DNA from 3 places in the Peribacillus sp. YIM B13477 genome. Region 3 is predicted to be linked to each of the others. Evidence: riboswitches for the same ligand, from Rfam matches in the RefSeq annotation. Region 3 holds a riboswitch; each other region holds the start of a gene.
What was found. A riboswitch is a leader RNA that binds a small molecule or an ion and turns the genes downstream of it on or off. The one in region 3 is predicted to bind lysine.
Positions count from the first base shown of each region.

Region 1 (11,083 bases), on a different contig from region 3:
GCCTGATGCAGACCTTCACAGGTATTTATATGCGTGTCATGGTATCGGGATCGATCCGGTCTTGCCCTTATTGGAAACTACAGGAGATCAAATACGGGTAAGGGGAATCGCCTTGTTTAAAAAGGATCGTTATATTGGTAAATATATACCTTATGAAGAAGGCTTCTTATATAAGGTCCTTAGTGAAAATTTTAAGCTGGGGAGTTATGAAATTAAATGGAAGGAAAATGACTTTACCGATATCAATAACGTGGAGTCACGTGTCCATTATCATATTTCGAATGCCAATCAAGACCCTAAGGTCAGGATTGAAGTGAAAATGAAAGCGAGTCTGCTAGAGGTCCAAGGCTATGACTTGGGCAAAGAGGTCGACCTGAATAAAATAGAGGCAAGGGCCGAGCGGGTCATTGGTAAAAAATTAAATGAGATGGTAACCATGTTTCAGGAGAACCATATAGATCCGCTTGCACTCGGTGATCATGCTAAAAGTAAAACAAGAAATTTTAATCAAAAGCATTGGGAGGAGACATATCCCGATATTCCAATCGAGGTCGATCTGGATATTGAAATGATTCAAACGGGAATAGCTGAATAAAAGTAGAATATTCTGGAGTTTCCCCCTTTATAATAGGGTATTGGTGTAAGGATTGTGTCAATGCGGCTAAAAAGGGGGAAAAGCATGGACAAAGCATGGTGGAAAGAGGCAGTTGTGTATCAAGTGTATCCAAGGAGTTTTATGGATAGTGATGGCGATGGTATTGGTGATATAAACGGGATTTTGATGAAGCTCGATTATTTACAAGAGCTGGGTGTGAACGTGATATGGCTATCCCCAGTTTATCAATCTCCCAATGATGACAATGGGTACGATATCAGTGATTATAAAGCAATCATGACTGAATTCGGGACCATGGCTGATTTCGATAGGTTGTTGAAGGCCGTTCATGAACGTGGAATGAAGATCATGATGGACCTCGTTGTCAATCATTCTTCAGATGAACATCCATGGTTCGAGGAATCCCGTTCCTCAAAAGATAATCCGAAACGTGATTATTATATTTGGAAACCTGGCAGGAATGGAAAAGAGCCAAATAATTGGGAGTCGATTTTTAAAGGTTCAGCATGGGAATATGATGAAGCAACCGATGAATATTATTTACATTTATTCAGCAGGAAACAACCGGATTTAAACTGGGAAAATCCTAAGCTCCGTGAAGAAATCTACAGCATCATGACTTGGTGGCTGGATAAGGGTGTCGATGGTTTCCGGATGGATGTCATCAACTTCCTTTCAAAAGATCAAAGCTATTCAGATGGAGCCGTCCAGCATGAAAAGCAGTATGGTGATGGAAGCCCCTTTTTCCTGAATGGCCCGCGCATACATGAGTTTTTGCAGGAAATCAATCAACGGGCCCTTTCTGGACATGACGTGATTACGGTTGGGGAGATGCCAGGCGTCACGCCGGAGGAAGCGCAGTTGTTCACAGGTAAAGATCGTGGTGAGCTACATATGGTCTTTCAATTCGAACATATGGATTTGGGGAAGGGGCCAGAAGGGAAATGGAGTAACGATAAATGGAAGCTAACCGATTTAAAGCGAATCCTCTCTAAGTGGCAGACTGGTTTGGAGAGGGATGGCTGGAACAGTTTATACTGGAACAACCATGATCAGCCCCGGGTTGTCTCAAGGTTTGGTAATGATGGAAAGTATCGTATTGAAAGCGCAAAGATGCTTGCCGCTTGTCTTCATATGCTGCAAGGTACACCTTATATATATCAAGGGGAAGAGCTGGGAATGACCAATGTTGCATTTGAAAGCATCGATGAATACCGGGATATCGAAACATTGAATTCATATGACGAACTCGTCCATTCTCATGGCTGGTCAAAAGAGCGGATGATGTCAGCCATCCACGCCCGCAGCCGGGATAATGCGAGGACACCGATTCAGTGGAATGACTCCCGGAACGCAGGATTCACGAAAGGGACCCCTTGGATTAAGGTTAATCCCAATTTTCCCGAGATTAATGCAGAAAAGGCTTACAATGATCCGAATTCCATTTTTCATTTTTATAAAAAGCTTATCCAACTGCGCAAGGAACATGATATCGTCGTTTATGGCCGTTTTGAACTGCTGTTGCCGGATGATGAACGAATATTTGCGTACACGAGATCGTTTGAGGAAGAGAAGCTATTGGTGCTATGCAACTTTAAAGAAGAGCAGGCCGCTTATACTTTGCCTGAAGAGCTGCATGCATATTCTGCCACAAAGCTGATCGGCAATTATGGTCAGGAGGAAGAAGGAATCTCCAGCAAACCCCTGCAACCATATGAATGCCGTGTTTATCATTTGAAATGAAAAAAGGACCTGTCCTTCTCAGGTTAGGGAAGAACAGGTCCTTTGCGTATTATTTTGATTTAAGGTCACATTCCTCGAGCGGAATGATTTTCGTTTTATGCTTAATTTTATAACCGAACCATAGGACGAAAAATAGAATCAAGCCAATGTAGGAAACGAACATTGAATTCCAGTCGATCCCATCGCTGCTGAACGCTTGATAGCCTTGTCCGATGATAATGATAATACAAAGGACAAGCGCGAATATAGGTCCGAATGGGAAGCCTTTTGCCCGGAATGGTAAAGCATTCATATCAAGGCCTTGAGCTGCATAAGCTTTGCGGAACCGATAATGGGCAATCGCAATCCCTACCCAAGTGACGAATCCTGCCATGCCTGAAGCGTTCAATAACCAGATATAAACGACGCCGTCCCCGAAAAATGAAGCTAAGAATGCAACGCAGCCAACTAAGGAAGTCACGATAAGTGCATTCACGGGCACTCCTCTTTTATCTAACTTGCCTAGGAATTTCGGTGCTTTCCCATCACGTGCCAAGTCCCATAACATACGGGTTGAAGCATACATGCCAGAGTTACCGGCAGAGAGTACGGATGATAAAATGATCGCGTTCATGATGGATGCAGCAAATGCAAGGCCGGCCCGTTCAAATACAAGCGTGAATGGACTTACGGCAACATCTTGACTCAATAAACGTGAATCCGTAAACGGAATGATCATTCCAATAACGAAAATTGCAAGGATATAGAACAAGAGGATGCGCCAGAAAACGGATCTGATTGCTTTAGGGATATTTTTTTCTGGATCTTCACTTTCACCAGCAGTCACTCCAAGCAATTCCGTACCTTGGAATGAAAAGCCGGCAGCCATGAATACGCCTAGAATCGTGAAGAACCCTCCGTTAAAGGGACCTTCGCCCATTGTGAAATTGGAAAAACCGATTGGGTCTTTCCCACCCATGATTCCAAGAATGATCAGAACACCCGTAATCAAGAAAATGACGACTGTCACGACCTTGATCATGGCAAACCAGAATTCTGTTTCCCCGAAACCTTTAACTGACATGTAATTGATAAGAAACATAGTGATTAACGCAATGGCACTCCAGATAAATGAAGGGCTATCAGGGAACCAGAACTTCATAATTAAGACAACGGCTGCCAATTCGGCGGCAATGGTGATTGCCCAGTTATACCAGTAGTTCCAACCAATCGCAAAACCGAAAGACGGATCGACGAATTTGGATGCATAGACACGGAACGAACCGGCCACTGGCATGAACGCCGCCATTTCTGCAAGACTTGTCATTAAGTAATAAACCATGATGCCGATGACCGCGTATGCCACCAAGGCACCGCCGGGACCGGCTGAATGAATGGCACCGCCACTTGCTAAAAATAAACCTGTTCCAATCGTTCCACCTAATGAAATCATCATTAAATGACGCGCTTTCAGGCTCCTTTTCAATTCAGTAGGGCTTGATGCTGATTGTGAATTTGACAATTGATGTTACACTCCTTTTTATTGGAAGGGAACGAAAAATAAAAAAACAGCAGTCGAAAAAGATCGACGGCTGTTTATAATAAACCCGTTTATCCTTCCGAAGATAGCTCCCCACGCTTTTTTGAAAAAACGTGACAGTGGTGTTCCTGTTCGGTAACACCGCCAGCGAGAATATACATGGAATATACCCTAACTTCGGCAACTTATCCTTTCAAACGGAGTCTTTAATTTTCCAGAATCTCGTCCGTTTTACTTTTATAAGATGCAGCCTCTAACTCATCGGTAAATGAGGAAGTATTCAATTTTCTAAAATCGTTGGCGTCAGTTTGTAGGTGACGTCGTACGACTGTACTCATGAATTTCATGCAATCGCTAATAGATTGCTAGTAATTGAGTAAACTTTACTATATCAAAATTATAAAATAACTTCTGGGATATCGCAATGATTATTTTATGTGGTTATTTTTTCCTAGTTAATGAATGATGGCAGTAAGGAAGAATCAAGTGACGATATATTAAAATATAGCACATCCTGATAACTAAACGGTTTTTCTTTTTATTAGGGCATAGTCCAGTTTTACATGTTTGACCTCTTCAGGATTCTCAAAGAGATCCACTGCCATTTTCCCGATCCATTCCAGCGGTAAGGAAATGGTCGTGATGTCGAGCATTTCGCCAAGGCTATCATTATTGAAGCCGAGAATGGCCACATCTTCCGGTACCCTTATACCCGATTTCTTAGCGGTAAGAATGAAGCCCGCCGCCGTGTCATCATTCGTGATGATGATGGCTTCAGGTTTATCCATCATCGAATTCCATTCCTGAAACAATTGTTCACCGTCTTTGATATGATAACTGCCTTCAAACAGCCATTCTTTATTGTTTATCAATTGATGTTTACTCATGATATCGTTAAAGGCCTTTGTACGATGGGAACTGTTTCTGCTCTTTTTACGGCCGAGGCTGTATCCGATTTTCTTATATCCTTTAGTAATCACGTACTCAAGGGCACAGGAGAAAGCTGCATAATGATCAATGCTGATGGATGAGAATTCAGCCTGGGCGGTATCTTCACATAAAATAATCGGTCCGTATTTTTGATAATCCAAGAGGATTTTCATTTCCGAAATCCTTGAACAAACGATAATGCCATCGAGCTGCTTCATTTGCAGCATATTAAAAGCCTGGATCTCTTTCTCCCTGTCATAATTTGTTTGAAAGATGACGATATGACAGCCGATTGCATTTGCCTGTTTTGTGATTCCGTTAACGATTGCCCCGTAATATGGGTGATTGTTGAAGGGGATGATGACGCCGATAAGGTTGGTTTTCCCTTTTGAAAGATGGATCGCGTTGATGTTTCTCGTATAATTCAAACGATTGATCGCTTCTAGGACGCTCTTTCTTTTATCGGGGCTTACATAAGGATGATCATTCAATACACGAGACACTGTTGAGACAGATACACCAGCACATTGAGCTATTTCTTTAATATTTGTCATGGTATCACCGTTTTTCTTTTTTTATATTGTACTGTATGAAACCCATTTCAGGGCAAGGGAACAGTGGGGACTGCTGAAGATTTCTTGAAATAGGGTCTTGTTATGGTATTGGTTTCATCCTTTAAGATTGGTCTAAGTCTTAGAGGAGGAGGAAATCAAGATGTTCCAAACTTTAATCACCCTGTTTTTGCTTTGCGGAATCGAATTGGGATTTGCGTACTTGGCCATTTCCTTGAAACAGGAGAAATGAGTGGCAATGCCCGTCAAGAAGTCCGCGACTTTACGCGTGGAAACCGCGTTTACTCGTGAATTTCACGTCGTCCAGAAATAGCTCCCCCTAGTTATGTTCACCAGTAAAACTCCACAATATAAATATAATTTCATCATACGGAATGACTGACTGTCAGAAGCTGCCTAGTGGAGCTTCCTGACAGTTTTTGCTGTGTGTAAAAGTCATTCGCCTTTTTGAAATGTTTAAAAATAGTTGCACTTTTTTTGTATATTTGTGTATAGTATAAAATAAGTTGTGTAGAGGAAACTTTTTAGCATTTACGACAATGTAAAAAAATTTACACTTAGTTTTGCACATGGCAAACTATTTTAGAAAGATGAAAAAGGGAGGGAATATGGATGGGTTTTCTTAAATCTATTGGAGGCGTGCTTGCTGCATTGCTGGTTTTAACGGGGTGCGGCAATGATACGGCCGAAAGTGATAATGGCAATGGCAAGTTGGATGTCGTTACAACAACGGGAATGATTGGGGATTTGGTTGAGAATATCGGCGGTAAACATGTCGAGGTCACAAGTTTAATGGGACCGGGAGTCGACCCCCATCTATATAAAGCGACGCAGGGTGATGTGAAGACATTGGATTCGGCTGATATGATTTTTTATAACGGACTGCATCTTGAAGGGAAAATGACGGATATATTTGAAATGATGAGCAAGGATAAACCGACGATTGCCGTAACGGAAGACTTCAAGGAGAACCAACTTCGCAAAGTGGGTGCATCTGAGCATGATCCCCACGTATGGTTTGATGTAAAGCTTTGGATCGTTGCGGCGGAGGCAGTTAAGAAAGAATTGATTGCCAAGGACCCGGACAATGAAGCGGAGTATCGTGAAAATTATGAGGAGTACGTTGTGCAATTGGAGGAACTTGATAAATATGTCCATGAGGAAATCGATAAAGTGCCAGAAGACCAACGGGTGCTCGTTACGGCACATGATGCTTTTGGGTACTACGGGCAGTCATATGGCCTGGACGTAAGAGGGCTCCAAGGGATCAATACATTATCGGAATATGGATCGAAAGATGTGACGGATATGCGGAACTATCTTGTGGAGAACAAAATAAAAGCGATTTTCATAGAGTCAAGCGTACCGAGGAAGGCTATCGAGGCTGTCATTCAAGGAGCAGGTAAGCAGGGCCACAAAGTGGAAATCGGCGGTGAATTGTTCTCGGATGCCATGGGTGAAAGAGGGACGGAAGAAGGAACGTATATCGGAATGGTCCGTCATAACACGGACACCATCGTCCGTGCTTTGAAATAGGGGGGAGAAACTATGAATCAAGCAGCTTTGAAGGTCGAGAATTTAACGATTGCTTATCATAAGAAGCCGGTTGTCGAAGATGTCTCGTTTGAGGTGCCGGAAGGGAATTTAATCGGAATCATAGGCCCCAATGGAGCAGGGAAGTCCACTTTGATAAAGGGGATACTCGAATTGATCCCGAAAATATCGGGGCACATCACGATCAAGGGCTCTACTTATAAATCGATGAGGAAGAGCATCGGCTATGTACCACAGCGGGAGTCAGTGGATTGGGATTTTCCGACCAACGCACTTGATGTCGTGATGATGGGCAGATATGGTCATCTCGGATGGCTGAGGCGACCAGGGAAGTCCGAAAGGCAGAAGGGGATGGAGTGCCTGGAGAAGGTGGGGATGGCTGAATACGCAAACCGCCAGATCAGCCAGCTATCAGGCGGACAGCAGCAACGGATATTCCTGGCCCGTGCATTGGCACAGGAAGCGGATATTTATTTTATGGATGAACCGTTCGTAGGGGTGGATGCCGCAACAGAGAAAGCGATCATACAATTGCTGATGGAATTGAAGGAAAAAGGCAAAACCGTTCTGGTTGTGCACCATGACCTATCCACCGTGAAGGAATATTTCGACTGGACGATGTTATTGAATAAGAAGGTGATGAAAATAGGTCCGACAGAAGAAGTGTTCATTCCCGAATACCTACAGGCAACATATGGAGGCCGCCTAGCGATACTATCAGACACAAAGTCCGGCCTTTTATTAAAATGAGGTGTACACGATGAATATAATGGACATTATCACCGATCCAAATACAAGGTGGATATTGCTTGGCACGATGTTCCTCGGATTAAGCAGCGGGGTCATCGGCAGCTTTGCCTACCTCAGAAAGCAGTCTTTGCTTGGCGACACGCTCGCACATGCAGCGCTACCCGGTATCTGTGTCGCCTTCATGTTAACTGGAGTGAAATCCACTTCCTACTTTTTGATAGGTGCCGCCCTGGCTGGCTTAGTCGCTGTCTTCTTGATCAGTGTGCTTACGAGATACAGTAAGATCAAGCAGGATGCGGCCTTGGGAATCGTCTTATCTTCTTTCTTTGGTTTCGGAATTGTGATGCTTACGCAAATCCAGCAGAGCGAGTATGGAAACCAGAGTGGATTGGATACCTTTTTATTCGGACAGACGGCGTCAATGGTCATGTCCGATGTATATATGATGATGACGGTTTCCTTCATTCTCATTTTCACTTGTACCGTATTTTTTAAAGAATTCAAATTACTGTCCTTTGATCCCGGGTTTGCTAAGGGGATGGGATTGCCGGTGGTTTTTCTGGATTATTTCATCATGATGCTGATCGTGGCAGCTGTAGTGATCGGTATCCAGGCTGTAGGCGTCGTATTGATGGCATCTTTACTGATAACGCCTGCGGTATCAGCGAGATATTGGACGGAGCGCCTGCATATCATGGTCATCCTGTCTGGTATATTCGGAATGTTGAGCGGTGTGTCTGGAACGTTGATCAGTACATCTGTCAATGATTTGCCGACAGGACCGTTAATTGTCTTATCCGCGACGGTATGGTTTTTCTTTTCCATGCTTTTTGCACCTAAACGCGGAGTGCTTTCATCTATATGGAGAAGGGTTTCGACGAAAAAGAAATATTCTCTCGAACAGGATAGAAGGAAAGGGAGCCACTCATCATGAATGATTTTTGGATTATCTTAGTCGGAGCATTAGTGGCGGGTTCTTGCAGTGTATTGGGGTGTTTTTTGATAGTCAGGAAAATGACGTTGATTGGGGATGCAATCAGTCATTCCGTTTTGCCGGGAATCGTATTGGCATTTTTAATAACCGGAACCCGTGATTCGGTTCCAATGCTGATCGGGGCTGCTGCGCTCGGCTTGCTTACCGTGTTCTTGATCCAGCTTTTCCAATCGTCGGGCGTTCAATCCGACGCTGCTATCGGGATTGTATTCACGTCCCTTTTTGCAACGGGGATCGTACTTGTGAGCTTGTACACGCAACAAATAGATTTTGACCTGGAACATGTCCTTTATGGGGAAATAGCCTATACCCCGTGGAACACGATGACAATCGGGGGAATCGAGGCTGGACCAAAAGCTGTTTGGATAGTCGGCAGTTGTTTTATCCTGAACCTCATAATGATTTTCCTTTTCTTCAAACAGTTTAAACTCGTTTCATTTGATCCAGCACTTGCTGCCGCGATGGGAATTCCTGTACTGTTCTTTCATTACTTATTGATGAGCCTCATTTCACTGACAACTGTTGCTTCTTTTGATAGTGTAGGTTCCATTTTAGTAGTTGGAATGCTCATCATACCTGCGGCAACGGCCTATCTGCTGTCAGACCGTTTAAGCCGCATGATATTGGTCAGTATCGGGGTCGGGGTGCTAAGTTCCGTCATCGGCTACTATTCAGCCACCATTTTGGATGCCTCGATATCAGGTTGCATGGTGGGTTCGGCCGCCATATTATTCGGATTGGCCTTTCTCTTCTCCCCAGGCAATGGATTGGTCAGCCTATTGCTGAAACGGAGAAAATCAAAGGAATCACACGCATAGCTCCCATGCCTGCAGGCTTCATGGAAATAACTCCATGAAGCCTGTAAACTATTCTTCTATATAGTTGTGATTTTATTTGTTTAAAGTATAATGAATAAGTGTATTTATAGATGTATCGCAGGAGCCTTTTTAAGGGAGAGTTTAGTATGGAAGAACAAAATAAATTTTCATCTCGAATAGATTTTTCTTTGGTCACAATATTGCTGTTATTATGCGTTGGAAGCTGCCTGGCAATCTATAGTGCCCAAACGACTGGACAGTACGCTGAAAACTTCTTAATAAAACAAATTTTTTGGTATATAGTGGGGATAGGAATCGTATTAGGGTTCATCACATTGGATTCAGACCAGTTGAAGAAAATCTCTTGGTACGCTTATGGCTTCGGATTATTTTTACTTTTTTTGCTGATCATTATGCCGGAAAGCATCGTTCCTGTCCGGAATGGTGCGAAAAGTTGGTTCATCATTCCGGGAATCGGTTCGATTCAGCCATCGGAATTCATGAAGGTTTTCCTGATCCTGGCTTTAGCGAATGTCATATCGAACCATCATCTCAAAAACACGCTGAAAACGATTCAAACGGATATCTGGCTGCTTATTAAAATCGGTCTTGTGACCGGTGCCCCTTTATTGTTAATCATGCAACAGCCGGATTTGGGCACCTCGCTTGTCATCATGTCAATCATGCTCGGAATGATTTTCATATCAGGGGTAACATGGAAGATCCTGCTGCCGATCGTTTCGGGAGGAATTGTCGTCGCTTCCACGGTCCTGTACTTTGTACTTTGGAAGCCGGAAATCCTGGAAAAATACCTAGGGGTAAAATCTTATCAATTCGGCCGTATCTATTCTTGGCTGGATCCATATAATTATGCCAGCTCCGAAGGGTATCACTTAACCAAATCCTTACTGGCCATCGGCTCCGGCCAGACCACAGGCAAGGGAATCGGTTCAAGGGAAGTGTATTTGCCCGAGAGTCATTCGGATTTCATTTTCAGCATCATCGGTGAAGAATTCGGCTTCATCGGATCAAGCATCATCATTTCCTTGTTTTTCCTATTGATTTACCACATAACAAAAACGGGAATGGACACGAAAAATAACTTCTATACATATATCTGTGTGGGCGTTATAAGCATGTTGACGTTCCACGTTTTTCAAAATATCGGCATGACTGTAGGCCTTTTGCCAATTACGGGGATTCCGCTTCCATTTGTCAGTTATGGAGGAAGCTCGCTCATGGGGAACATGATGGCGATGGGCTTAATATTCAGCATTCGGTATCACTATAAGAAGTATATGTTTTCCACGGATATCTAATAATAAAGCCGGCCCCCGATGGGCCGGCTTTATTTGTAGCAAAAAAACAAAAGGAGCAGAATCCCCCCCCTGAATGTTTGTTTATTGAATGTTCGTTCCAGATGGAAATTGATTTTTATAACCGGAAAATTGTTGATGCGATTGGCTTAAGCTGGAAGCTTGCGCCTTTTCTAAACTATACCAGCCTTTTTCGAACATAAGGTTATAGAGTTCACGCTGCATCTCCTGATTTTCTTTGGAAATGGAGAAAATGTCTTGGAATAATGCT
Region 1 covers NZ_JBHZPD010000006.1:116,185-127,267, forward strand. The annotation lists gene ACFX4H_RS18225 (Ger(x)C family spore germination protein) at 1-595, shown strand, start outside; gene ACFX4H_RS18230 (glycoside hydrolase family 13 protein) at 680-2,359, shown strand; gene ACFX4H_RS18235 (amino acid permease) at 2,409-3,860, opposite strand; lysine riboswitch at 3,957-4,142, opposite strand; gene ACFX4H_RS18240 (LacI family DNA-binding transcriptional regulator) at 4,400-5,362, opposite strand; gene ACFX4H_RS18245 (metal ABC transporter solute-binding protein, Zn/Mn family) at 5,993-6,916, shown strand; gene ACFX4H_RS18250 (metal ABC transporter ATP-binding protein) at 6,929-7,684, shown strand; gene ACFX4H_RS18255 (metal ABC transporter permease) at 7,695-8,618, shown strand; gene ACFX4H_RS18260 (metal ABC transporter permease) at 8,615-9,496, shown strand; gene ACFX4H_RS18265 (FtsW/RodA/SpoVE family cell cycle protein) at 9,643-10,815, shown strand; gene ACFX4H_RS18270 (spore coat protein) at 10,897-11,083, opposite strand, start outside.
Region 1: another riboswitch for lysine. It lies ahead of ACFX4H_RS18235 (amino acid permease); the one in region 3 lies ahead of dapA (4-hydroxy-tetrahydrodipicolinate synthase).

Region 2 (11,083 bases), on a different contig from region 3:
GGTGGAATATGGATCAGTCCAAATGGATACAGAAGATTGAAGAATTATCGCTGAATGCTTTACCCGCCATGCAAACGCAAATCTATGATGGATGGGTTATCCGATTTGCGGATGGATATACGAAAAGGGCGAATTCCATCACCCCCATCTATCCATCGAATGAAAATGTGAAAAAGAAAATTTCGAATTGTGAACAATTATATTTTGCAAGGAATGATAAGGCCGTGTACAAAGTGACTCCACAGGCAAACCCTATCAACTTGGATCGTGTGCTGGAAGAGTCTGGGTATGCCCTTGAAGGAACAACAAGTGTCCAGGTATTGAATTTGGCAGATACAGAGTCACCGAATGAAACCAATGTCATAAAGTATGATCATTTACATGATGAATGGTTTCACGATTTCTGCCTGCTAAGTAATATTGATGATCATGATCAAACCATCCTGAAAAAGATGTTAGGGAATATCATTCCAAAAACATGCTTTATGCTGTTGACTGATGAAGGTGGAACCGTTACAGCAAGTGGACTGGGTGTTTTGGAAGACGAATACATAGGCCTGTACAATATCATTACCCATGAAAACTTTCGAAACCAAGGCAATGGTGCAATTCTCGTTCGTAATCTATTGAATTGGGGTAAAGAAAATGGAGCAAAAAATGCTTATCTTCAGGTGATAGAAACGAACGCACCTGCTTTAAGCTTATACGGAAAATTGGGGTTTGAAGAAAAGTATAAGTATTGGTATAGAATTAAAACCAAGAAGTAGAACGCCTCTTTTCAGTGGACGACAAAAGGGATCGGAATGCTCTCCCCGATCTGTGATCTTAAAGGAAATTTGCATATCCTTTATGTTTTTTTCTTGAGGGGTTGTAAAATTTGAGCGTTGATTTCCACTCCAGGCACTCGCTTTCCGCGGGCGGTCGGCCCTCGGCACGCAGTCGGCAAAAGGGAGCGGATTTCTGACTGAAAGGAGTATAGCCAACTCCTTTTTTTGTTTCCCTTTATATATGTCCCATTCCGACATTCCCTGTAGTTGGAATGGGACATATATACTATTCAGCTTTTCATCGTAAGGCCTTTATACTCTGAAATTCGGCAATTGTAAGAAAATCCCGATTGTATTATAATGATTAAGAGTATTGAGAATATTCAGAAGGAGGGGGCAAATGAGCAATAAGCCATGGCAAGCTATTTATCCGGAACAGATACCCGCTGTTTTGTCGTACGAAGATAAACCTCTTTATTCTTTTTTGAAGGAATCAGCCGAAGAATTCCCTGATAAAGTATCGATTCATTTCCAGGGAAAAGAATTAACTTTCCGGGAAGTACATGAATCTGCTTTAAAGTTTGCAGCCTATTTAAAAAGTATCGGACTTCAAAAAGGCGAACGCGTTGCCGTCATGCTTCCTAACTGCCCTCAGGGTGTCATAAGCTTTTTTGGGATATTGATGGCCGGAGGAGTCGTGGTTCAAACGAACCCAACCTATACTGAACGTGAATTAGAATATCAAATGAAAGATTCCGGAGCGAAAATGATTTTAGTGATGGATATTTTATTTCCCCGTGTTTCTGCAGTGGCATCAAGAACGGATATAGAACATATAATTGTAACCGCTATCAAGGAATATTTACCTTTCCCGAAAAATCTTATCTATCCTTTTATTCAAAAAAAGCAATACGGCATTGTCATCAATGTGGAGCATGAAGGGAATCATCATTTATTTTCCGAAATCATGAAACGAAAGATCACTGAAGAAGTCGACACTGTGCCGATCGATGTCAATAATGACCTTGCCCTTTTGCAATATACAGGTGGGACAACTGGCTTTCCCAAAGGGGTCATGCTTACTCATAAGAACTTGCTGGCAAATACGAAAATGTGCAATGCATGGCTTTATAAAAATAAGCGCGGTGAGGAAAGGATCCTTGCGATTCTGCCTTTCTTCCATGTGTACGGTATGACTACGGTCTTGGTTCTTTCCGTCATGGAAGGGAACACCATGATCATCATGCCGAAGTTTGATGTCGAAGCGACGCTTAAAACCATCCAAAAACAGAAACCGACCATGTTTCCAGGAGCGCCAACGATGTATATCGGCCTCTTGAACCATCCGGATATCGCTAAATATGATCTTTCTTCCATCAATGCCTGTATTAGCGGTTCTGCATCATTGCCCTTAGAGGTTCAAGAGCAGTTTGAGAAAATTACCGGCGGGAAGCTTGTTGAAGGCTATGGACTTTCAGAAACCTCACCTGTGACACATGCTAACTTCATTTGGGATCAGCCGCGTGTAAAAGGAAGCGTTGGACTGCCGTGGCCGGACACTGACTCGGCGATTCTGTCCCTGGAATCCAATGAAGAGCTTCCTCCGAATGAAATAGGCGAGATTGCCATAAAAGGACCACAGGTAATGAAAGGTTATTGGAACCGTCCGGATGAAACGGAAAAAACCTTTAAAAATGGCTGGCTGCTTACTGGCGATCTGGGTTATATGGATGAGCAGGGGTTCTTTTATGTCGTCGAGAGGAAAAAGGATACAATCATTGCAGGCGGTTTCAATATATATCCACGTGAGGTGGAAGAGGTGCTATACGAGCATGAGGCCATACAGGAAGTAGTTGTGGCAGGCATCCCTGACCCTTATCGAGGAGAGACCGTCAAGGCCTATGTCGTCCTGAAAAAAAATGCCAGGGTCACTGAAGAGGAATTGAATGAATTTGCCAGAAAGAACCTGGCTTCGTATAAGGTGCCGCGAAGCTATGAATTCAGGGATGAACTTCCTAAAACGACGATAGGGAAGATCCTGAGAAGAGTCCTTATCGAGGAAGAAAAGAAAAAATTATCCGAGGAAAGAAAAGAAGCTTAAACAAGCACCCCCTTTAAACGGAGCAGCGGAAGAGGGCTCCGTTTTGCAGAACAGCTGGACAAGCTATGGATGGTGGCTGTACAATGAACAGAAGTGAAATGTCAGGAGCCTTATATAAGGTTTTGCTTGACAGTAAAGGGTCGTCATTTTATGATAGAAATATGAATGATGGTTCATTCATTTTTCTGAAAGGGGACATCCAGTGAAAAGCAACAGACCAAAGTATAATCAAATTATTGATGCGGCCGTTATTGTCATTGCCCAAAACGGTTACTATCAAGCCCAAGTATCCAAAATCGCCAAACAGGCAGGCGTAGCGGATGGCACCATTTATCTTTATTTTAAAAATAAAGAAGATATCCTAATATCATTATTCCATGAAAAGATGGGCTATTTTGTGGAACAGATCGAAGAAGAGATAAAAGGAAAGACCACTGCTTCGGAAAAACTGCATGTGCTCATCCAAAAACATTTTCAAAACCTTTCAGAAGACGTGAATTTAGCAATTGTCACTCAGTTGGAATTAAGACAGTCGAATAAAGAATTGCGCCTTAGGATTAATGATGTGTTAAGAGGGTATTTAAATTTAATCGATCAGATCATTATAGAAGGAAAAGAGAACGGCGAATTCCTGCCTGATTTAAATAATTTACTTGCCAGGCAGATGATTTTTGGAACGATTGATGAAACTGTGACGACTTGGGTCATGAATGAGCAAAAGTATTCGCTTCCTGACCTTGCACCAGACGTTCACCGCCTGCTGATTGGCGGCTGTGGCCTGAAAAGTTAACGATTTAAATAGAGGATGGCTAGCCATCCTCGAAAGAATCGGTTAATTCAACTTCCAGCTTTAACTGGAAGTGATACATAGAGAATTATCAAAAAAGTTTGACTATCATGCCTGGAGGGATTGATATGGAATATCTTAAGCTTTCTGTCGAAAATCATGTGGCTTTTATAACGATTGATCATGCACCAGCAAATGCACTTTCTTCGGCTATCATCGGAGAGCTTTCACAGGCATTCGATCAAATTGGGAAAGACGAGGCCGTACGGGTTGTCCTTCTTCATGGTGAAGGAAGATTCTTCTCTGCAGGAGCGGACATTAAAGAGTTTACGGAAGTGAAAAACGGGAAAGCTTTCGAGAAGCTGACCAAGAATGGTCAATCTGTATTTGAGAAAATCGAATCTTTTCCAAAACCGGTCATTGCAGCCATCCATGGAGCGGCGCTTGGCGGAGGATTGGAGCTGGCTATGGCCTGCCACATCCGCTTAGTCACCGAAAGGGCTAAACTTGGTTTGCCTGAGCTGCAGTTGGGCTTAATCCCCGGATTTGCTGGGACCCAACGTCTTCCTCGTTACGTAGGCATGGCAAAGGCAGCTGAAATGCTGTTTACAAGTGAACCGATTTCAGGCACAGAAGCTGTGCAATGCGGATTGGCGAATCATGCCTTCACGGATGAAGAACTGATTCCAAAAGCTAAGGATCTAGCCAATAAAATTGCCAAGAAGAGCCCACTGGCATTAAAGTCGGCCATTGAGTTATTGAATTATTCCAAGCATGATTCCTACCATAAAGGTGTGGAAAGGGAAGCTGCCCTCTTTGGCCAGGCTTTCGATACTGCCGATGCACAAGAAGGAATCGCCGCTTTTATTGAAAAAAGGGAAGCTGTATTCAAAGGGAAATGATGTTTCGGTTTAAATAACTATTTTTATATATCATGCAGGATTTTGGTGAAACCTGTAGAACATTACTATATATCAATAAAATTCATAATCTTCAAAACTCAAATTATTCGGGAGGTATTATCGTGAACATTTATGTACTGCTGAAAAGAACATTTGATACAGAAGAAAAAATTACACTATCCAACGGGAAAATCAATGAGGATGGGGCAGAATTCATCATTAATCCATACGATGAGTATGCAGTTGAAGAAGCAATCCAGGTGCGTGATGCACAAGGCGGCGAAGTAACGGTTATTTCTGTCGGAACAGAAGAGGCAGAAAAGCAATTACGCACAGCGCTGGCAATGGGTGCTGACAAAGCTGTATTGATAAATATAGAAGACGACATAGAAAATGGCGACCAATTCACGACTGCCAAAATTATTGGCGAATACTTAAAAGATAAAAATGCGGATCTAATCATTGCAGGGAACGTTGCAATCGATGGCGGCTCTGGTCAAGTGGGACCACGCGTTGCCGAAATTTTGGGAATTCCTTATATTACAACCATTACTAAATTGGACATAGAAAATGGAAATGTAAGCGTTATCCGTGATGTCGAAGGGGACTCTGAAACGATCGAAGCCTCTCTTCCATTATTGGTGACAGCGCAACAAGGGCTAAATGAGCCACGTTATCCTTCATTGCCAGGAATCATGAAGGCAAAGAAAAAACCGCTTGAAGAATTGGAATTGGATGACCTGGATTTGGAAGAGGACGATGTTGAGGCCAAAACAAAAACGATTGAAATTTACCTTCCTGCTAAAAAAGAAGCTGGAAAAGTTTTGGACGGGGAAATCAGTGCTCAAGTTACCGAGCTTGTTCAGTTATTACGCAGTGAAGCAAAAGTGATTTAATCGAAACGGTACATCTCAAAACAACAACACACGACAAAAAGAAAAATAGAGCACAGGAGGTTTTTATAAATGGCTAGAAAGTTTCTTGTATTGGGCGAAGTTCGTGATGGTTCACTAAGAAATGTATCATTTGAAGCTATCGGTGCGGCTAAGCTTGCAGCGGATGGCGGGGAAATCGTTGGTGTTTTAGTTGGTGACAGTGTTCAGAATTTCGGTGATGAATTGATCCAGTATGGTGCAGACCGGGTTATTGCAGTCGAAAATGATCAATTGAAACAATATACTTCAGATGGATATGCGCAAAGCTTGCTTGCCGTCATCGAGCAGGAAAAGCCGGAAGGAATTTTCTTTGGACATACAGCCTTAGGAAAAGACCTTGCACCTAAATTGGCTGGAAAACTTGAATCAGGATTGATTTCCGACGTTACATCCATTGAAGAAGAAGGTGGAAATATCGTTTTCACCCGCCCGATATATTCTGGTAAAGCATTTGAAAAGAAAATTGTTACAGCTGGCGTGATTTTCGCGACAATCCGTCCGAACAATATCGAACCATTAGCGAAAGATGAGTCCCGCTCTGGTGATGTTTCTACATTAAGTGTGGATATTAAGGACTTACGGACAATCATTAAGGATGTTGTTAGAAAAGCCAGTGAAGGGGTCGACCTTTCAGAAGCGAAAGTAATCATCGCGGGCGGCCGTGGCGTGAAAAGTGAAGATGGTTTTGAACCATTAAAGGAACTGGCACAGGTTCTTGGAGGAGCGGTAGGAGCTTCCCGGGGAGCATGTGATGCAGACTATTGCGATTACTCATTACAAATCGGACAAACGGGTAAAGTCGTAACACCTGACCTTTATATCGCCTGCGGAATTTCCGGTGCGATCCAGCATTTAGCGGGAATGTCCAACTCCAAGGTTATTGTTGCCATCAATAAAGACCCGGAAGCTAACATATTCAATGTAGCTGATTATGGAATTGTCGGAGATCTTTTCGAAGTCGTTCCATTACTTACGGAAGAATTCAAAAAACTTAAAGTTAACGCGTAATAGAAATAATACAGATGAGGGGCAAGACATTCGGCATAAGCCGATACATGTCTTGCCCCTTTGTTTGCGCTAATGGGGAGGTTTTTTTGCCTGCATAGTTACTTTTTTTTTGGACATCCTACCACTGAAGCAAAATATTAGCATCGTTTTGAGCAACAGTGGTATACTGTTTTTAGTTATTTGAGTAAATTTGAGGAGGAAATATATATGGCTATTGTAAATGCAACTGACCAAACTTTCACAACAGATACTAGCGAAGGTGTCGTTCTTGTAGACTTTTGGGCTCCATGGTGTGGACCTTGTAAAATGATCGCTCCTGTTCTTCAAGAGCTTGATACTGAAATTGGCGATACAGCAAAAATCGTAAAAGTGGATGTAGATGAAAACCAAGAAACAGCTGGAAAATTCGGTGTGATGAGCATCCCGACATTAATCGTCCTTAAAGACGGTGAAGTGGTCGATAAGGTTGTTGGTTTCCAACCTAAAGAAGCACTTGCTGAACTTATTGCAAAACACGCGTAATAGTAAGATAGCTAAAAAAAGCTTCAAGTCTGCGGACTTGAAGCTTTTTTCGCTATCTTGATATATAATGATTGTAAAAAAGGGAGAACAGGAGGCTGAATGCATGAATCAACAAATAAAGAATAAACTTGCCCTTCTTCCCGATCAACCAGGTTGTTATTTAATGAAAGATCGTCAGGGAACGATCATATATGTAGGCAAAGCGAAGGTGTTGAAAAATCGTGTCCGTTCTTATTTTACGGGATCTCACGATGGTAAAACATTTCGACTCGTGAACGAGATTGAGGATTTCGAATACATTGTCACCTCTTCCAATATCGAGGCTCTTATTTTAGAGTTGAACTTAATCAAAAAACATGACCCAAAATATAATGTCATGCTAAAGGATGATAAGACGTATCCTTTCATCAAGCTGACTGCGGAACGCCACCCGCGTCTAATCATTACGCGAAAAGTCAAAAAAGACAAAGGGAAATATTTCGGTCCTTATCCGAATGCATTTGCAGCTAACGAAACGAAAAAATTGCTCGACCGCATCTATCCCCTAAGAAAATGCAATACGTTACCGGATCGCGTTTGTCTCTACTATCACCTTGGTCAGTGCCTGGCCCCATGTGTATATGATGTAGAGGAACAGGAATATAAAAAAATGGTCGATGATATCAACCGGTTCTTGAACGGCGGGCATACTGAAATAAAAAAAGAACTGACTGAAAAAATGCTGGAGGCATCGGAAGAACTCGATTTCGAGAGGGCCAAGGAGTTTCGTGACAAGATTGCCCATATCGATATTACGATGGAGAAGCAGAAAATGATGACGACCGATTTCATCGACAGGGATGTATTTGGCTTTGCCTATGATAAAGGCTGGATGTGCGTTCAGGTATTTTTTGTCCGGCAGGGTAAATTGATAGAAAGGGATGTTTCGCTTTTTCCGGTCTACGATGAACCCGAACAGGAACTTCTTACATTCCTCGGTCAGTTTTACGAGATTACGAACCACTTTAAACCAAAGGAAATCTTGCTGCCTGAATCTGTGGATGCCGAAATGGCGGAAGGGCTGCTTGGTGTCAAAACGATTCACCCGAAACGGGGAGCGAAAAAAGACATGCTTAAATTGGCGAATAAAAATGCCTCCATCGCCCTTCAGGAAAAATTCTCTTTGATTGAGAGGGATGAAGAAAGAACGATCAATGCGGTGGAAAACCTTGGGAAACAATTGGGTATTTACACCCCGCATCGAATTGAAGCTTTCGATAACTCCAATATTCAGGGAAGTGACCCCGTTTCCGCTTTAGTCGTGTTCATTGATGGGAAGCCGGAAAAAAGAGAGTACCGAAAATATAAGATCAAGACGGTCCAGGGACCTGATGATTATGAATCGATGCGGGAAGTGGTCAGAAGAAGGTATTCACGAGTATTGAAAGAAGGGCTGCCGCTTCCGGACTTGATCATCATTGATGGCGGAAAGGGACATGTCGAAGCGGTACGGGATATTCTGGAAAATGAATTAGGCTTGGATATTCCACTTTCAGGCCTCATTAAGGATGAAAAGCATAGGACCTCGCAATTGATGATCGGAAATCCGCTTGAACTTGTACCTCTTGATTCAAGGAGCCAGGAATTTTACCTATTGCAAAGAATTCAGGATGAAGTGCATCGGTTCGCGATTACGTTTCATCGCCAGCTACGCGGGAAAAATGCGGTTCACTCCCAGCTTGATGATATTCCAGGAGTCGGGGAAAAGCGAAGGAAGCAATTATTAAGGCATTTTGGATCATTGAAGAAAATCAAAGAGGCGACGGCCGAGGAAATCATGGAAGCTGGCATGCCAAAAGGGGTAGCCGAGGGAATCGTTAGAAAATTACAAGAATAATCTTGCTACTGATAAATCTCTATGCTATGATTAAAAGGAATTTTTAACTAGACAACTTAAAAGTGCTGATAGAGGTGCGGAATTCAAGAGTAAAAACCTGGAGAAGTATGAGCTTCCATGAAAGGTTTTGAAAGGGGACGCCGCCGAAGGAAGACAAGACTCATACCTTGTCCTCCTGGTCCGACATTTAAGAAATGGCGGATTGTCAGGGTTTATACCCTGGAGAGCTATCTCACTGTGATTACAGTATTAAGATATGTGACCACAGCAATGAGATATTTCTCATTGCTTTTTTTATTGCCTAAAAAGTAGAGAGGGTGCATGAGGATGGCATTAATCGTTCAAAAATTCGGCGGAACATCCGTCGGTAGCGTAGAAAAAATCAAAAATGTTGCCAATCGGGTAATCGAGGAAGCGGAGAAAGGAAATGAGGTTGTCGTCGTTGTTTCAGCTATGGGGAAAACAACGGACCAATTGGTTTCCATGGCGTGTGATATTTCCGGATCCCCGAGCAAGAGGGAAATGGATATGCTATTGACGACTGGGGAACAGGTAACGATTTCCCTGTTAACGATGGCATTGATTGAAGAAGGACATGAAGCCATTTCGTATACCGGCTGGCAGGCTGGCATGCAAACGGAATCCGTTCATGGGAATGCCCGGATTTTAAACATCGATGCCACGAGGATCCAAGCCCAGCTTGAGGAGAAGAAAATAGTGGTCGTAGCCGGTTTCCAGGGTAACGATGCAAATGGGGAAATCACTACCTTAGGGCGAGGCGGTTCCGATACGACGGCAGTTGCCATCGCAGCAGCGCTTAATGCGGATAGATGCGATATTTATACAGATGTAACGGGTGTATTCACAACGGACCCACGCTACATAAAAGGCGCGCGAAAACTCCAATCCATTTCTTACGATGAAATGCTGGAACTTGCCAACCTGGGGGCGGGCGTCCTTCACCCAAGGGCTGTCGAATATGCAAAAAATTATCAAATTCCGCTTGAAGTCCGTTCAAGCATGGAGAGAGAATCAGGTACGATCATTGAGGAGGAAGCAACTATGGAAGAAAACTTAATTGTACGCGGCATTGCTTTTGAAGACAGTATTACGAGGGTCACAATATATGGTTTGCCCCAATCACTTGGTGCATTATCCACGATCTTCACGACGCTTGCGAAAAACCGGATCAATGTGGACATCATCATTCAAAGCATGACTGCCGAGGATACGACGAATCTATCTTTTTCCACAAAAAGTGAAGATACGGAAGCGGCCTTGATCGTGCTGGAAAATAATAAAGATCAATTGGGATTCGACCGGGTCGAAACGGAGAGCGGATTGGCCAAAGTGTCCATCGTCGGTTCTGGTATGGTATCCAATCCGGGAGTGGCTGCCGAAATGTTTGAAGTGATGGCCAATACAGGCATCCAGGTGAAAATGGTCAGCACATCGGAAATTAAAGTTTCGACCGTCGTCAATGAAAAGGAAATGGTGAAGGCGGTTGAATCCCTTCATGAAGCATTTAAACTTGGTCAGCATGCAAATGTGCTAGCTTAAGTGTCAGGAGTCCAATAAAAAACAGACTTCCGGTAAAAAGGGTAAGTCTGTTTTCAGGGCTCATTAGATTGGATCTCTGGGATCCCATTGGATGGTGAATATCACTTTTTTTGCGCGGCGTTTGATTTCTTCCGTTGATTCGCTGAGGAATTTTTTTTGCAGTGTAAACTGCTCGGCAAGGAAACCGGCTTCAAGTTGGAAGTGACAATCAGGGTGTAAATCCAAGCGGCGGCTGATTATTTTACCTGTCAGGGATAATTCCATCTGGTGTTTCGTATACTTCAAGATTTCCAGATTGCCCCATCCAGCGCTTTGGAAAAATTCAATCACTTCCTGATCGCCATTCAATGGGAATTTTCTTGCTAATTGTTTACCTGCCCAATAGAGGATTTGATTAGAGTCTTTTCCAAGAATATCGTTCAATAGAACTTCTCTGATTAATTCGTATCCGAAAGCTGGAACTAGGAATTCCTCAGTTTGAATTTCTTCCGTTTGAATCTCTTCTTCTATCGCAGCAGCAATATTTTTTTTCATAATTTATCGCCTCTTTCTGTAAATCTATTATAAACGTATTTCTTTTGCAAATTATACTGTTTTTTATTTATTTAAATCACATTTGGAAAAA
Region 2 covers NZ_JBHZPD010000001.1:1,176-12,258, forward strand. The annotation lists gene ACFX4H_RS00015 (GNAT family N-acetyltransferase) at 9-767, shown strand; gene ACFX4H_RS00020 (long-chain-fatty-acid--CoA ligase) at 1,168-2,868, shown strand; gene ACFX4H_RS00025 (fatty acid metabolism transcriptional regulator FadR) at 3,071-3,658, shown strand; gene ACFX4H_RS00030 (enoyl-CoA hydratase) at 3,784-4,557, shown strand; gene ACFX4H_RS00035 (electron transfer flavoprotein subunit beta/FixA family protein) at 4,680-5,453, shown strand; gene ACFX4H_RS00040 (electron transfer flavoprotein subunit alpha/FixB family protein) at 5,523-6,500, shown strand; gene trxA (thioredoxin) at 6,702-7,022, shown strand; gene uvrC (excinuclease ABC subunit UvrC) at 7,126-8,898, shown strand; lysine riboswitch at 8,960-9,136, shown strand; gene ACFX4H_RS00055 (aspartate kinase) at 9,226-10,458, shown strand; gene ACFX4H_RS00060 (YslB family protein) at 10,522-10,992, opposite strand.
Region 2: another riboswitch for lysine. It lies ahead of ACFX4H_RS00055 (aspartate kinase); the one in region 3 lies ahead of dapA (4-hydroxy-tetrahydrodipicolinate synthase).

Region 3 (11,083 bases):
GTGATAAAGCAAAGGACAAAGGGCATAAACAAAAAAGATTTTCGCCAATCGGACAAGCATGTCAGACCCGACAACAAATAAGTGAGTTTTTAAGAAATTCTACCATAGGTTCAATCATTGGATTCACTACAACCGCTGAACCATTTAAACCTATATTTGTAGAGTTACGCAGTTTTGATGCTGTTACCGGACAAGTAGTAGTTACTGACAGAGCAATGGGTAATTTCACTATTAGCCTTTCATCTATTTGTTCCGTTAAAACGATTTGCCCCGTTACAACGCAACCGATGTTTAATGCTTAAGACTTTATAGAGGATTGGGAAAAAATCAAAAACTCCCCTAAGGGAAATAGGGGTCAGGAAGTTCTGAATGACTCCTTCATATTCTTCTCCATTCCAAGCAGGGTAAAAAAAGGCAATTAATTGATTGTCTCAGACTGTAGACAAACTCGATGAAAATCGAGTTTGTCTATTTTTATGGCTTGTACAATTTGGACGTTGATTGGAACGTAGGGCACTCTCTTTCCGCGGGCGGTCGGCCCCCTCGGCTTTAGCCTGCGGGGTCTCCCCTAGACGCGCTTTTCTAAGCAGGAGTCTCTTACACCCGCTCCAATCAACTTTGTCTATAGAACACTTTTGCCTAAAGTCATTTTTGTTTTAAAATAGAAGTATTAAAACTTGAGGTGATGAGGATGCTTTCTAAACATGACTCTATTCAGCGAGATCAACTTGAAATGATTACTTTAGATCAACTGGTGCCACCGAACCATTTGGTTCGTAAAATGGAGGCTGCCATTGACTACACTTTTAATACTCTAATTGCGTCTTACTTTTTCAGCAAAATCTAGTGGTGGTTCAAGGGATTTTTAGAATAATTAGATACATAGACTGCAGATGGAAATTCATAAAATAATTTTCAGCACAAAAAAAAGCATCCTGTAAATGATGCTGATATTTTAAAAACCAACTCCCTATCAAGAAGAACTCCTGTCGCTTTATTTTCCCTAATAAACCGCAACTCCGTTTACTCCTATTCCACAACGCCCGATTCTAAAATTTTAACTTTAGCATTCACATTTATCGGGATAGAAGTATAAATTTCATCCCATTTTTTCTTATCCCAGCTTCTAGTCCTCGTGCGTACTTGTTCGCCAATCCCTAAAGGGTCAACATGTAGTTTTTGAAAATTCCGCACTAATTTTTCCGAGCGTTCCTTCACATCTTTGGACATTTTATCTTCTATAATTTTAATCATTTTAGGAGTTACTTCATCACCGGTATATTCTCGCAATAGTGCCTTTATCTCGAGATCGATCGTTATAGGAGTATCTGACATCGGCTTTGAAATCTTATAAGACCTTTTTGTTTTTATATTGTTGACGGAAGCAAATTCTCTCCCTTCAATTTTTGTAGAGAACCCTTCCTTGCTTGTTGTATTTTCATATAGCATTTTGAAAATAACATTTTCACGGCTCTTAGTCTGATACACGTATTCCCCTTTACTATTAAACATGGCATTTCCTTTAACATAAACTTTCCCATCCAATGCTTTTACGATAGGTAAGAATGGGTCCATTCCTTCAGAGTAATGAGCATACAAAAAAAGATGGAGGTTAGTTCTAGGCAACATACCCATTTTTATATTTTGTTCAATTGTATTAGATAAATAAATTCCTTTGTCTATGTTGCCAAACTGCGGGCTTAACACACCCTTTGAACTTCCTTCGACAATGCCGAGTTTTAAAGTAGTTCCAATTGAAGGGTCTCTGATTAATGTATCAATTAGATAGAATATCCCTTGTTTCGCAAGCCTTTTTTCGTATAAGACCACCTCTAATTTCCCACTAAAGATGGGTCTTTCAGATTGCTGATTCATCTCATCTCGCACGTCTTTACTAAGTGATGATTTCGAACTAAAGGTAATATTTTTAATGGTTTTATCAGGATAATAAAGAGGTGTTACAGCGATAGCTTCGAAATGAGTCTTATCGACATAATCATATCCGATGGCTGTTGCCAAATTTATTTCATCGAGAACTTTGCTTTCCACCCCCATGCAGCCTGAGAGAACACTAATTAAAAGAAGTATCAGGGCCAATTTCGCGAATAAAATTCTCATTTTTTATCTTCCTTTTTATTTGACATGACAGTAGATAAACAAACCAGAAATAAGACATAAGGAATTTCCAAAATCAATCCTAAATTTGAAGTGTAATCCACAAATTGATTAATCATTTCCCTGCCTTTAATTAGATTTGTCATCACAACCAATAAAATTAATAATAGAGCATAAATTGTTTTCTGCTTCATTTTAAAGTATTGTGAAATCCCTCTTGCAGAAACCCACATATAGAGACATACACTAGGTACTAAAACTAAGACCCATGTAGCGATTCCTATGTACTCAAACCGTTCAACAAAAGGCATTTGTACAATTCCCCAAAAGGACAAAGTTGCCCAAATATATCTACTGATTTGTCCTTCACTGTAATACCCTATTGTCAGGATCGTTAGGCATAAATAAAGGAAAACAGAAGTAAGATTTCCTAGTTGCGCCCACTTTTGTGAACTTTTACGATGCTTAACTAATGGATAATACATCATTAAAGTGGAAACGCCTAAATAGCTATATGACATTTGCTTAGATGCAAGGGCCATGTCTTTAAGAGAATGATCCCATATGGGCAATAGGTTGCGAAAATGTGTGAATTCCAGTGGGAAATAAAAAGTTAGAATTAAATAAGAAGGGATACTGATCCCTAAAAAACAAAAACCGGCGACCACTCTAAACCCACCTAAAACCACATAATAAATTAATAAAGCAAATATGGAGGTCACCAACCATGTGTTAATTTGGGGGAATACCCATGATTGAACGATTTCAAGATAGGATCTTAAAACAGAAATACCCACCATCAGCCAATACAGTATCCAAATGATATTTAGTAAACCGCCAAGCCACTTTCCAAAAAGTCGTTTCTGTATGCCTATTAAGTCCATATCGTGCCGATTTAATAGCTTGTACATACCCCAAATACTCAATGAAAAGACTACACCACTTATAATGACCGCCATCCAAGCATCATGGCCAGCAGATTGAATAATTATCCTTTGAAATCCCAGGACCCCTACACCCACTTGAATTTTAACGATTAAAAAAAAGACTAGAAATGGCGAGATTTGATCACTTTTATCGTTCATGTAAGAAACCTCCACTCTCACTTACTCTTTAGATTCCTCCTTGGGTTCTAACCGAACGGTGTCTTCCGTCTGAACCTCAATTGGACGTTTAGCCTGAAGAAAAAATGGTAAACGAATCAAGGCATCCCGCATATCATAAATCCTTGGCGGATATAACGGTTCAAGAAATGGCCTCCCTAAGGAAGTTATCCTCAGTAAATGCACAAGCAAAAAACAAAAACTGATAGCTATACCCAATAATCCTAAAAAATAAGCCATGAGTAGGAGAGGAAATCGAATTAAGCGAATGGTATTACCCATTTGATAAACAGGTGTAGTAAAAGAACCAAGAGCCGACAATGCAACAAGAATTAATAATACGTTACTCGTCAGCCCTGCTTCAACAGATGCCGTCCCAATTACAATACCACCTACGATACCTATTGTTTGACCTACTTTAGTCGGCAGTCTAGCTCCTGCCTCCCTGAGAAGTTCGATGGCTAATTCCAAGATTAATGCTTCTAAAATCGGTGGAAATGGAATACCGCTACGAGAAATCACAAGCGTACTGACTAAATCCTTTGGGATCAACTCATAATGATAAGTGAGAACTGCGACATATATGGGGGTCATTAGGATGGAAAACAATACAGCAAAAAAAACGAATAAGCCTAAAGAATGAGGCAATCGTCCAGTTGAGAAAATAATCTTCGAATGCCGCAAAGTATTCAAAGAATGTGGAGGGCCCAAGTAAGCCATGTGGAGCTCCATCCACCAAGATCACTACTTTGCCTTCTCCTAGTACCGCAGCCAATCGATCAGGTCGTTCCGTATCGATAAATTGAGGAAAAGGAGAATTTTTATTATCTTCAATCATTTGTGAAATATAGGAGCTATCAATTATTTGGTTGACCCTTAAATCAGATATGCGCTGTATGACGGTTTCTACATTCTCCTTATTTGCAATTCCTTCTATATGAATCACAGCTACTCTTGTTTTGGATAACTTCCCAACAATAATTTCTTCAACAGCAAGTTCTGCAATTGGAAGCCGTTTTCGGATTAAATATAAATTCGTATCAAGTGATTCGACCAGTGCCTCTTTCGGACCGACAACACTGAACTCTACCTCTGGCAGTGTAACTTGCCTCGAAGTGTTATTTACTGCTTTAACTAAAACTGCCTGATCAGATTTATTTAATGTTATGGCTATATAACCCATTAACAGCTGACTTTGTAGTTCAGCAGGATTTTTTGTAAAAACAAGCCCCTCTATCGGCAAGTTATGTACAAGCTCCTCCAGAGTTGAAGAATTTGTATGTAAAAAAGGAAGGAGGTCTCTATGCATTATATCTTTATCAATTAATGTATCGAAAAAAGATACACAGTATATTTCATTTTCAAAATTGAGTGTAAAGCTTGTGAAGTCCTTGGACTTTTGCAGATGTTCGAGTACATCAGTGAAGTCTGTAGATTTATGATTTTCTTGCTTTTTAAAGAATGAATATCTTTTCAACAGACTCCACTCCTTTGATTGTAAGATATGGATATTATTAACGAATGGTAGGATTTTATACGCACGAATACTTAGTTAAATTACCGATTAAAATTAGCGGCCAACTGTAATTTGAGTTTTAATCGGATAAATGAAAAGGAATCATAAAAGGGGGGTTGTATTTTCTACTACTCCCTCGTCCATTGAATATTTGTTCAGCTTATAACGAATAAAGATGAATCCACCCTAATACTCTAACCATTCCCATAGATTTCTAGCATTCTTAAAAAACTTCATAATTAGGCTTGCAACAGAATGGATTCCCTGTTATATTACAATCAATTAAATATTTTCTTACTTCAAATTTTTTGAAGTGAGGATAGAGGAGCAAAGACCATTAGTACACATTTTGAGGAGAATGAGATCCTATGACTATTGTGGAAAGGGGAATTTGCCGAAGCGGAAAGAATCTCATGTTCTTGAAGCTGGTTCTGCTATTGAATAAATACAGGACTGTCATATAGGAAACTATATGGAGGGCTATCTTATGCGCGGAAACATTTTTTGGTAAATATTGTTTCTAATGCAGCAGCGAATCCTCGTTGTTGCTTTTTTGCGTTTACTCCTGAATGGCCCTAACCACCTCTGAATATTTTTAAAAATTATACTAAAGGGTGTGAAGTTATGAATTTTGGCCAAGTTTTAACCGCAATGGTTACCCCGTTCAATCATAATGAAGAGGTTGATTTTAATGCTACGAGAACTTTAGTAAACTATTTAATTGCTAATGGTTCTGATGGATTGGTAATAGCCGGTACAACTGGAGAGTCCCCTACATTAACTCAAGAAGAGAAAGTGGATTTATTCAAATTTGTTGTAGAAGTTGTTGATGGAAGAGTTCCAGTCATAGCTGGAACTGGCTCAAATAACACGAGGGCTTCCATCAGCTTGACAAGGCAAGCGGAGGCAGCAGGAGTCGACGGAATCATGCTCGTTACCCCATACTATAACAAGCCGTCTCAAGAAGGATTATTTCAGCACTTTAGCGCTATAGCCCATTCAACATCATTACCGGTAATGCTTTATAATATTCCAGGACGAAGTGTTGTAAACATGTCAGTGGAGACGATTGTCAGCCTCTCAAAAATCAACAATATCGTGGCAGTAAAAGAAGCAAGCGGTGACTTGGATGCCATGGTACAAATCATAAGCAAAACAACTAGTGATTTTACTTTGTACAGCGGCGATGATGGGTTGACATTACCGGTTTTAGCCATCGGTGGAACAGGCGTCGTTTCGGTTTCTTCACACATAATTGGTAATGAAATGCAAGAAATGATCAATAGCTTTAAAAATGGTGATGTCCTTGGCGCTGCCGCTGCACATCGTACCCTTCTTCCAATCATGAAAGCATTATTTGCCGCACCAAGCCCGGGACCAGTAAAATCAGCATTAAATATGCGGGGGTTACATGTTGGAGGCGTCCGCTTACCATTGGTCCCGTTAAACGATGAAGAAGAAAGAGCACTGCAAATAGTTCTACAGCCTAGTAACGCAGAAGCCATTTTATTAAATAAATAAAACTAATGATTCTGGAGAAATTTTAAAAAGCAGTGCATACTCGAAAGAAATGCACTGTTTTTTTATCCATGTACGACTCAGGTGGAAGAATTTATACTATATATAAAGAATCAATAAGGAGAGAGCCAATGGGGGGTACACACAAACCAAACATTCTTGTATTTAGTCCTATTCAGACAGAGGTCGATGCTTATGCTGATCATATTCGGAATAGTGGGTTTATATCGGTAAAGACAGCGAAAACTTTGGAGGAAGCAGAAAAATATTTACCCGGCACTGAAGTTATTTTGGGATGGAATTTCCCGACGCAATTACTATGTAAACCAGTTGCCTCATCTGTTCGCTGGTTTCAATCAATGGGAGCCGGGGTCAATGATTTGATTGCAGACAAATCAATACCTCAAAACATTACAATAACTCGAATTATTGACCAATTTGGTGCTTACATCTCTGAATATGTGTTTTCGTTTCTCTTGGACATCGTGAAAGACGGTCCTCGGATGAGACAATCGCAATTGGAGCGGAGATGGGATCCTTTCATTTCTGAAACTCTAAAGGGGAAAACAATCGGGGTGGCTGGACTTGGATCGATTGGCGCTGAACTTGTACGTAAAGCCCGGGCATTTGATATGAATGTGCATGGGTTAAGCTTTAGTGGAAAACAAGCAACACTCGTGGATCTCCACTTTACTCCAGATCAATGGGGTGAATTTGTAAGAGATCTGGATTATTTGGTCCTGACCCTTCCTTTAACGGATTCCACTTATCATATCATTAACCAGGAACTTCTTTTAGCTATGAAACCCAACGCTTACCTTATCAACGTTGGCCGCGGAGCATTGATAGATGAAGGGGATTTACTATCTGTCATGCGAGCAGGACATCTACAGGGAGCAGTCCTCGATGTATTTGAGACAGAACCGCTGCCAAAAGAACATGCCTTCTGGTCCATGCCGAATGTGTTTGTCACTTCTCACCTGTCAGGACCAAGTACGATTAACGAAGTGAGCAGCTTTTTCATAGAAAATTTAAGTCGATTTTCAAGTGAACAACCATTAAGTGGAATGGTAGATCGGAACCGAGGGTATTAAACCCGATTAGAATTGTTGTTATTTGCTTGCAATTAAATATTTATTGAAAAGGCCGCATTCTTCAACGGAGGAATGCTGCCTACAAACTAAAAGTGAATAATTTGATTTTTTCAAGGATTATTGAAAGTGGATTTTCATTTGTTTAGCTTTATCTCCCTCTTACAAATCAAAAACCCTCACAAGAGATAGGCTTTTTTCGATGGAGTTACCGTGTGGCGATGTACCATCATCCATTTGTTATCTCCTCATGTATCGTTCCATAAGAAAAAGCTGCCTTAAATGACAGCTCCGATCAGTAAACGATTCTATAAATTGTATAAACAAACTAGTGATGCGAGTAGTGCAAGCTGGACATGCTTTGAATGCCGGCAGTGCGGATCACGCTTTTCTGTTTGAATCCAGAACCTCCAAATAGTGCTGATTGTACATAATGCCTAGGATATTCCCAAAGGGATCAACCACGGATGCAGTAATGAACCCCTGACCGCGAACTGTGGGTGCCTCGTGTTCTTTCGCTCCCATGGACAGCAACTTCCCGAAAGTAGCTGTCACATCGTCGACGTGCCAGTACACGACGGCACCCCCGGCCGCTCCGGTCGACGAACCACCGGGTGCGTAGCGGCTATCGATTAGGCCCAGCTCGTGCTGGTAGTCCCCGAGGCGAAACTCGGCATATCCCGGGCGTTCGAAGTATGGGTCGGTACCCAGCAGCTCTGCGTACCACTTCTTTGCCGCCACTAGATCGTCCGCCCAAAAACTGACGGTGGTGAGTCCTCTTAATGTCTTTGTTTCGCTCATAATCGATTTCCTCCTCAATGTTGAGTAAGTAACTATACTTCAATTTTTAAGGTCACCGGGGGATTTCCTAGTTGCTGTTCCGATAGCTATTGTAAACGTCTATGCTGACAACAGTATGTCAGTGCAGGTGAATATTTATCAAAAGTGGTTGAACGTTTATTCCTTTGATTAACTTCGATTTACTTACTAATAAACCCTTCTCTTTTTCAAGAAAATGTCCCAATTGTTGAACAAAGTTCAAACGGCATTGTTGACTAACCTTCCTCTAGCAATAAGAAAAAGCTGCCTTAATGACAGCTCCGTTTCTTCACTAGCACACCCAACAAGAGTTGGTTTAGTTCTCATTATATGTAATTGATCTCGAAATGAGTGGATAGTAAATCCATGCTTTGTAAATCCCATTCAAAGGTAAGTATGGCTGATTGTTTTGATTTATGAGCCAGGAGGGGTACACCATTTTTTATGATCATGCTTTCTGCATCCCAAAAACGGACCGTTTCGTCTTCGCCAGTACGATTACAGACTATTACGGGCAGCCCTGTTTCTAGTGACCTTTGTTCCCATTCTCCCTCCGGACCATGTAATCCCGGACCCCAAGAAGACGGTGCAAGTAATATTTCTGCTCCTTTTTCAGATAAGGTGCAAGCAATATCTTTGTTATATGCGTCTGCACAAATCATAATACCAACCTCAACATTGTCTGTTTTTATTGGCTCCAATACTTCCCCTGAAGCTGACCAATCATCAATAACACTGATTTTTCTCTGTTTACCTATTAAATGACCTTTTTTATCTATGACAAACACAGAATTATACAACTCTCCATCACTGCCTTTTTCAGGGCAGCCCAAAAATACAGTGCTTTTCAAATTCTTTAGTTTACGGCCCAAATTATTCATCCAATCATCAGGTTGCTTGTTAATCCACCCAGTCCCAACCTTATGATTGAATTGAAGTCCGCTGACACATAGTTCGGGTGTTATAATCCATTCGGCATTATTATTTGATGCAATATGAATGGCTTGTTCAAGTAATCTATCCCGAAAAAGAAAAAGCTGTTTCCTCCCCTATCTCTAAACAAGCCTTTGCTCTAATGAGCAAAGGCCGTTTTTACGAGTTTCTTCTATATATACACCAAATTTGCCAAAGGTGCCCCCATTCGTATACCTATACTTTTACGAACGAATAATTTGTTCTTTGGATATCTGCTTTGAAGCATCGGGAATCTTTCGTATTTTATAATTAATCATATCTGAAGAGTAAACCATGATACTCACCATTCCTCCTTTGATTGTGGCCCGGATCAGGATCGGTTGATTGTACTTGTTTTTAAAACTAAAATCAGGCCCATACCAGCTTACTGTAGCATCGCGGCCAGATGGAACATACGCAACGCTCCTTGTATGGGAATAGCGTTGAACCGTTTGCAACCCTGCATTGTCGATAGCATTAAACAAGGTGGATGAAACCTGGCAAATCCCTCCGCCAATCCCTTCAGAAAACTCTCCTTTAACGATAACCCGAGCGAGCAAATATCCTTTTTCCACTGACCTCTTGCCAACAACTTGGTTAAAAGAAAAGACCTCTCCTGGAAACACGACATAATTATTAATGGCTTCTGTAGCAAGTGTGATATTATTTGAACGATTTTTATTGTTCACATTAAAATAGGTTCTATATTCACCTATCTTTTTTTCACGAATTTCCGCAAGTATTTCGCTGTCAACCTTTGGATGAATAGCAAGCAAAGGTACTTCTAGTTTGTATGATCTACTATTGTACAAAAAAGAATGAAATTGTTCTTTAAAGGCTTGATGGTATAGCTTGTAACCTACCCGCCCAGGTAGAATATTACCTTGTCTGTCCATTGTGGCATTTACAGGTTTTTGGTAAACTTGCCGGTCTATTTTTTCGACGAATTGATTGTATTTATCCACGTCCAACATAGGAACATCCAGGTAGGGCATCGTAATATCAGCATGGTTGACACTTGCAATCGTTTGTCCTTGGTGGGTTACCAATAAGCTTTCTGTAATATTCACTGGTTGAACGAATAGCAAAAGTCCGGCAATCCATGTTAATCTCATTGAATGCACCTCCTGGGTTGGTTTCCTTGAACATTAACAATTTTCACCTCAAATCTTCATAAATTGCATCTTGATCAATAAACCAACGATCAGGCAAACTCTCCTTACGGATCATAAAATGCATAACCTTTTTTTCTTTGCCATCTTTCTTCTTATGTATAGCTACTTGAACGGGTACATCCACGAGAAATAGACCATTTAGCTGTTCAGGCGGTTGTCTTAAAGGGTCAACTACTCCAAAATATGTAATATCTTTAACAAGTTTATTGACACGGGTAAGGTGACTTGGATTTGATAAGGTCATTGCTAATAATTCCTGATTTCCTTGATTAATGGCAATGGTGAAAATACGTATAAGTTCATAAGGATTTACGGTTTGTATATAATCATCAAGCTTACCAGCGGCTTTCAATATCATTAATTTATGAGAAAGATCTTCGTTTTTCAAACGATGCGTAATACTTCCAGAGAAATGAACACAAAAATGACCTGAAAAACCATTTGGAAGAGCACCAGCACCATGTGGCATTCCGTGCATGGATGCAGCAATCATTTGATTATTGATTAATACAATGATGGCTCTTCTATTCCAACTCCATTTATTATTATAAATTTTCTTCATGATTTGAGTATCTTCTTTGGTTAATGGCTGTACATCGGCATGATGGCTGCCCGCCCTTCGTTGTACCTTAAATGATAAACCAGTTTCAATATCGATTATGGTGAAATTTGTTTTATCAGGAATAATGTTATTTACAATCTCCCAAGGTAACATCTCAATTTTAAAGCTTATGGGTCCTTCTTCATCTTCCCATTCCATTGCATAGACCGACTGATCGACCATTAAGACAA
Region 3 covers NZ_JBHZPD010000004.1:246,281-257,363, reverse strand. The annotation lists gene ACFX4H_RS15165 (hypothetical protein) at 1-302, shown strand, start outside; gene ACFX4H_RS15160 (Ger(x)C family spore germination protein) at 1,030-2,118, opposite strand; gene ACFX4H_RS15155 (GerAB/ArcD/ProY family transporter) at 2,115-3,200, opposite strand; partial or broken gene ACFX4H_RS15150 (spore germination protein) at 3,222-4,698, opposite strand; lysine riboswitch at 5,047-5,225, shown strand; gene dapA (4-hydroxy-tetrahydrodipicolinate synthase) at 5,359-6,255, shown strand; gene ACFX4H_RS15140 (D-2-hydroxyacid dehydrogenase) at 6,384-7,346, shown strand; gene ACFX4H_RS15135 (VOC family protein) at 7,725-8,144, opposite strand; gene ACFX4H_RS15130 (carbon-nitrogen hydrolase family protein) at 8,489-9,163, opposite strand; gene ACFX4H_RS15125 (VanW family protein) at 9,320-10,231, opposite strand; gene ACFX4H_RS15120 (hypothetical protein) at 10,275-11,083, opposite strand, start outside.